Regions from separate parts of the Pseudoalteromonas sp. AWM4_233 genome, predicted to be linked through region 2. Evidence: riboswitches for the same ligand, from Rfam matches in the RefSeq annotation. Region 2 holds a riboswitch; the other holds the start of a gene.
The links. A riboswitch is a leader RNA that binds a small molecule or an ion and turns the genes downstream of it on or off. The one in region 2 is predicted to bind lysine.
Positions count from the first base shown of each region.

Region 1 (3,421 bases), 1.9 Mb from region 2:
TACAACTCAGTGTACAAAGCTGGTAATGCCAAAAGAAATATAACCACAAAGTACACTAATAAAAATGCACCACCACCATGGTTTGCAGCTTGGGTAGGAAAGCCCCAAATATTTCCAAGCCCTACAGCAGCACCAGCAGCTGCCAAAACAAAGCCTAGGCGACTTTGAAAGCCATCACGCAATTGAGCCATTTTGATATCTTTATGTGTTTGTTATAGACGGGTGAGTATACGCAAGTTAAAACCCTTTGCGAAGCAACTGAGTTTAATAACATAGAGTTTCTAGTTATGGTACTGACACTTTCTATCAAATATTTGTATTAAAAAAGCGAGCTGAGCATTAATGCTCAGCTCGCTTTTTTTAAACTTAACAATGAAACGCCTTCTTAACACGCTTCTAGCAGTTGCGCATGTATCGACTGAACAACGTTATCTGATTCACTTTGTTCAACTAAGAAACACAAATTGTGCTTGCTAGCGCCATGGCAAATTAATCGAATGTTAAAGTCTTTAAGCACATTCATAAAATTCACTTCGTGTTGACGAAGCTGGATCTCAGAACCAATCAGGGCAACCAATGTCAGATTGGTCTCTACCGTTACATGACAGAATTCACTCAACTCTTCTAAACACGCTTGATCTAGTTCAGGTCTAGAAGAACTCAATGCATTATCAAGTGTGATGGCAACACTTATCTCAGAAGTGGTTACCAAATCTACCGAGATATTATATTTACTTAAAATCGTAAAAATACGTGCTAAAAAGCCGCTCGCCAATAACATTTCTGGGCTCTTTAACGTTAAAAGAATCTGATTTTTACGTTGTGTAACGGCTCTGATCCCAGCTTTTGATTCGGTTTCTTTTTCAATCCAAGTACCACCGGCTTGAGGTTCGCGACTAGAACCAACAAAGACAGCTATACCGCTGCGACTCGCAGGTAAGATGGTTGCTGGGTGTAATACCTTTGCACCAAAAGTGGCCATTTCAGCCGCTTCATCAAAGCTCAATCGTGCAATCGGTGACGCTTTTTTACATAAACGAGGATCTGTGCTGAATATGCCTACAACATCTGTCCATATCTGTACGCTTTGTGCACCTATCGCTTCCGCCAATAATGCGGCGCTGTAATCTGAACCACCTCTGCCTAGCGTGGTTGTTTGCCCATACGTATCACTGCCAATAAAACCTTGTGTTACTAATACTTTGTCTGCAAGTTGTGGCAATAAATGCTGCTCTGCTGCATTTGCAGTTGCACTCACGTCAGGCGTCGCTTTCCCAAACTGGTTATCAGTTTTAAGTACTTGGCGTACATCAAACCTATCAGCAGCAACCCCTAGATTACGTAATACTTGAGTGAATAGAAAAGAGGATAGTCGCTCACCGAAGCTAAGCATTTCATCACATTGCTGTGCACTTAACGCAGGTAGTTCAGCAAGCTGTTCAAACTCGCTAATTGTTTGAGAAAAGCCGGCTGCTAAGTCTGCATCTAGTGTCAGTTTTTCTAAAATGGCGTCCTGGATATCAAGTACTGCTTTAACAAGAGTTTTACGCTCTGCTAAATCAGCTTTTTGCTGAGTTAATGTCACTAGGTGATTAGTAACACCTGCACTGGCACTCACTACTACAATACGTACTTGATTATCATCATGAATAATTTGTGCACAGCGATGCATTGCTTCAAAATTGGCGACACTTGTACCACCAAACTTAGCAACTGTGAACTGGGAAGTCATTTTATCTCCTTTATGAACACTGTGTGTTCAACATCAATAAGGAGAACTCGGCAAGAATATACGGATAGATTTGATATGCTCATTGCCAGAAGCTCTCCACCATAAATCGGTGACAGTTCCGAGGATTCAGCCTCGTAAACCGAAAAATAGCAGCGACGTACTGATATTCTTCTCGGCGAACACTTCCCTCACTGACCGTCATCGGTATACGTCACCTCAAACCAGCTACCTAAGTTTCGCGCCTCTTCTGTTTATTTTGCGTAATCTAAGATGAACTTAGGCAAAATAAAACCCGCGCAAACGCAAGTTTGTGCGGGTTTTTAAAAAGTAACTTTTAGACGTCTAGGTGTCAAGTACTGTTTTAACTAATTTGTACTTAAAGCTTCTAAATCATCATGCCTGCGTAATAAGCACCTACATAACCTACTGAATAAGCTATAAGTAGATAAAAGAACATACGTAAGTAGCTCACAAATGTCAGTGCTTTAACCTTGTTCATTGCAATAATGCCTGCAGCAGAGCCGATGATCAGCATTGAACCACCAACTCCCGTTGCATAGGTAAACATTAGCCACTGCTGTGTAGACATAGTGATATCAGCTTTTAAAAGTGCCGCAGTTAAAGGCACGTTATCTACTGCTGCAGACATAATACCAACAATGTAATTCGCATACTCGGGTTTTAGATAGTCATACAACTGAGTGAACTTAACTAAGAAACCCACTTCTTTTAGTGCGCCAACCACAAGTAGGATACCAACGAAGAACAGCAGCGTGTCGTATTCTATCTCGCGAATGTAGTCAATAATTTTACGGTTTACGTCTTTTTTACGCATTAAGAACTGAGCAACTAAGAACATCAGTGACAAGCCAAATAACATGGTTAATAAAGGTGGCACTTGATACTCAACACTCAAAAATAAAGTAGAAAAAACCGTTAATGCAAAAATACACGCTATTGTTACATCCGTTTTCTCGATACGACGTGTTTGTTCTTTTTCAAACACAATCGTTTCATTCATGCCAAATGACAGCAATGTAGCCAACACGATTACGCTCACAATCGCTGGAGCCACGAGCAATAATAAGTCTGGAATGGTTACTTTATCGGCAAGAAATATCATAAGTGTTGTCACATCGCCTGTGATCAATGATACTCCCCCTGAGTTGACACTAAATATGATTAAAGTTGCATATTTTATAAGCTTCTTTGGGTCTAATTTCAGCGACATAACAACAGCTAATGAAATAAGCGTTGCTGTAATATTGTCTGAAATTGACGAAAATACAAAAGCGGCAATGCCAACTAGGAACATGAGTTTACGTTCGCTGATTTGTGATGGCATGACACGGTGCACGATATTTTGTATAAAGCCTTTAGAGTTTAGATAAGCGACGAAAGTCATGGTGGCCATTAAAAATAGCCACAAGGTTGCTATCTCTAATATGTTGTGGTTTAGCTCATGTTGTACATTTTCTGGGCTTTGACCATGTATTGGAGAGATAAAGGCGATAATCCAACATAAAGTACCAAAAAAAAGTGTAGTTTTGGCCTTGTTTACATGGATTATATCCTCTATAACGATGAGCACAAAAGCTATCGCTATCAGTGTTAGGATTATAGTAGTAACCATAATGCGTAAACAACCTGTGTTTAAAAATTAACAAAAATGGTGGGTAACGTAAGTCG
Region 1 is NZ_JBSWSZ010000001.1:1,674,670-1,678,090, reverse strand. Features, by position in the region: gene ACXAC4_RS07490 (sodium-dependent transporter) at 1-191, opposite strand, end outside; gene lysC (lysine-sensitive aspartokinase 3) at 386-1,732, opposite strand; lysine riboswitch at 1,814-1,987, opposite strand; gene nhaD (sodium:proton antiporter NhaD) at 2,118-3,365, opposite strand.
Region 1: it holds a riboswitch for lysine, as region 2 does, so the genes downstream of both, lysC (lysine-sensitive aspartokinase 3) here and dapA (4-hydroxy-tetrahydrodipicolinate synthase) in region 2, are expected to answer to the same signal.

Region 2 (3,421 bases):
ACATACTTAAGCCTTGCTCGCGGCCCCATGCACTTGAAGACGGACGAGAACCAGGAATAACAATCGCATTCTCAGGGATTGGCTCGCCTTTTTCTAATACGCGCTCGTTCACACAGTCGTAAACAGGAATGGTTGCAGATAAACGTACACCTGGTGCAAGTACAGCCCCTTTCTTAACAACCACACCTTCAACGATCACACAACCTGCGCCGATAAACGCATCATCTTCGATAACCACTGGGCTTGCACCAACAGGCTCTAATACACCACCTAGTTGCACAGCTGCACTTAGGTGAACGTTTTTACCTACTTGTGCACATGAGCCAACTAGTGCATGGCTGTCTACCATAGTACCTTCATCGATGAATGCGCCTATGTTTACATACGCTGGTGGCATAATGATTGTGCCAGATGCCACATAGGCGCCGCGACGTACACTTGAGCCACCTGGAACCATACGTACGTTTTGTTCTGCATTGAAACCTTGTGGTGCTAGGTTGTCTTTATCAACAAAACCACCTGGGAATTCAACGTTCGTGCCGTTTCTGAATGCTTCTAAAATGCCTTGCTTTACTTCCACGTTGGCGTGCCAGTTGCCCTGCTCGTCTTGAGTTGCCGCACGTACGCTACCGTTTTCTAAATTGTTTAATAGTTCTAACCAGCTCATGTTTTACTGCCTTAATTCCAAGATAAAATTGTGTCGTTTGCACGCTCAATCGCTGCATTACATTGCAGTTCTAGGTGCGTAAGAGGAGGACGAAGATTCGGTGTTGCCAGAGTTCCCTGTTGGTGCATGAGCACTTTGACAGGAATTGGGTTGGCGACACTAAACAAGCTATTTACAGCTTGCGTCCAGGTGGTGAATAAGTTCGGATAAGTACCTGCTAAAGAGCGACGCACAAACTCAGCGGTTTGCTCTGGCCAGGCATTGGCTGCAACCGAAACTAGGCCTTTTGCGCCCGCTTGAGCAAAGTAGGGGATCAACCCATCGTCGCCACTATAAATGGCCAACTCAGGCGCTGCTTCACGGAATTGCTCAAATTTACTGATGTCGCCGCTGGCTTCTTTTAACGCCCATAAGTTGTCGTGGTGTGCAAGATTCTTTAGTACTTGTGGTGACACTTCGACGGCACTGCGACCCGGTACGTTGTAAAGCATACAAGGTAAGTCAGTGGCGTTAAGTAATGCATCAAACCACTGAGTCTGACCAATTACACCCGGTTTGGCATAAAGCGGTGAGCCAAGTAGGTAAGCGTGAATAGGGTGCTGATTGCAAAACTCAACCCAAGCTAATTGTTCTTGTAAGTTGATACCACCTACCGCGACCATAAGGGGGACGTTAGGTGCCAAGTTACAAACAAATTCAACAATCGCTTGTTGTTCAGACAGGGTAAGTGCTAAGCCTTCACCTGTGCTACCAAGCAACAAAATACCATTGCCTGCTTGTTCTTGCTGACGGACGAGTGTTGTAAGTGTGTCAAAGTCAACTTGGTCTTGCGCGTCAAAAGGCGTCACCAAAGCTGTCCATAAAGGATAGTTGGATAAATCGTATTGTGATTTCATCTCTACCGAACTTATAGCATGTTCGGAGTAAGGAGGGTGTCCATACTTCGAACAATTAAAATTCGAAGAGCAATGGACTTAAAAAAGATAAGGCAAACTGGCCTTATTTATTCTAAGACCAGAAGCTCTCCACCAAAATTCTTGCGTCTTGCGCAATTGGTGACAGTCGCTGGGATTCAGCCCAGTCGCCCGAAGTAAACGTCTAGCAAATACGCTTGCTTCTCGGCGTTAGTTCCCCTCGCTACGGCATCAACGGAGTTTGCTCTCCTCAACCGCGCTACCTGAATAACGCACCTCTTCCAGCCCTGGCAGCCGAGACAATGCTCCACTGCGCTCAAATAGGGTGAGGCGGCATTGAAACATTTTAGCCGTCTAGGTGTCAAGCAAAGGGGATTAAAAAATCATCTCTTTAAAACCTGAGGTTATAAACAAGGGTGTAAAAGAGAGCAAAAAGCCCGGTACAAGACCGGGCAAAGGGAGTTTGTTAAATTAAGTGTCGTAGCTTAGTGGCGTACTTTGATATTGCCTACACCCACTTCAACTTCTAAGTTGTATTGGCCAGAGCCGAAGTATTCTGTTTGTGAGCTGACCATTTTTTTATGAGACTGAGCTTTGCCCGCAAAACCAGATAGACTCGTTTTACCTACACCGGATTCAAGGTTAACTTGTTTGAAGTCATCAATGGCTGTGTCGATACGCACTTTGCCCACACCTACTTCAACATCCGCTGTATTTTCAAGTGCTTGTATTTCAATTTTACCGACACCGACTTCAACATCTAGACGCATACTTTTAGGCACTTTGACCTCCCAAGTTTGCTCTAAATTATCATCATCAATAGACAGTGATAACTCTTGGCGTTGACGCGACGATTTTAGCTGTACTGCGCTTAAATCGACTTTATCAGTAAACCAGCCATCATTATCTTTTGGCTCTAAGCGAATAGTGACTTGGATTTGATCGCCATCGTAGCTAGTCATTTCTAGGCTGCCAACTGGAAAATCAATTTCTAATTCTGTGCTGTTTTCAAGATTAAATGATTGCTCAATGGTTCTAGAATCTTCGGCCCAAACTGGCGCAGAAATAACAGCAGTGGTTAAAGCAGCTAATAATAGTTTTTTCATCGTCGTCACCCTGATTGATGTTGTTTAATAAGTTAGACGACAGGCGGGTTGAAAAAGGTTTAAAAGAATTTAAAAAAATTTTAAGGCAACAGCGAAAAGAAACGCTATTGCCTGTGCAGTAAGGGTTTAACCAACTGAGTTATAAGCGAGTTACATTAAAACCTTGTGCTTTTAACTGAGTGATTAAGCCATGCTTTTCAGGCAAGTGAAGGGCGCCCACAGCAATAAATAATGACTCTTTTGTCAATCTTGGTGTTAATTGTTCAACCCAATTATTATTACGCTGAGTCAGCATTACTTCTTCACTGAACTTACCATAGTCAGAATCATCAAAGCTAAGTTGGTAATACTTGTTTAAGGTGTCCATATCGCCTTTTTTCCAGGCATTAACTAAATCTAGAAAGTACTGCTCAACGTCTTTTAATTGCGCAAGCGTAGTGCTTATCATTAAGTCGCTCTTTACACCTAGCGAACTCAGCATTTCTAGTTGTTGCTCTAAAGTTTCTAACTCGCCGATAGGCTTATTATGTTTCTTAGCATGGGCAATGACCTGTTTGTCGATCCCATAGTCTTCTAGGTAGCCCAGGTTTTGATACTCAATCTGCATCATAGTGACCATCACAGCCCAAGGTGCTAGGTTTTCAAAAAGCGCAATATTGATCTGTTTTGCTGCAAAATATTGCTTTAATGCTTCGAAGTGCTCGGTGCTTATTTCATCTTTTAACGTTCTACCG
Region 2 is NZ_JBSWSZ010000001.1:3,548,934-3,552,354, reverse strand. Features, by position in the region: gene ACXAC4_RS16125 (2,3,4,5-tetrahydropyridine-2,6-dicarboxylate N-succinyltransferase) at 1-667, opposite strand, end outside; gene dapA (4-hydroxy-tetrahydrodipicolinate synthase) at 679-1,563, opposite strand; lysine riboswitch at 1,678-1,870, opposite strand; gene ACXAC4_RS16115 (hypothetical protein) at 2,067-2,687, opposite strand; gene ACXAC4_RS16110 (TraB/GumN family protein) at 2,827-3,421, opposite strand, start outside.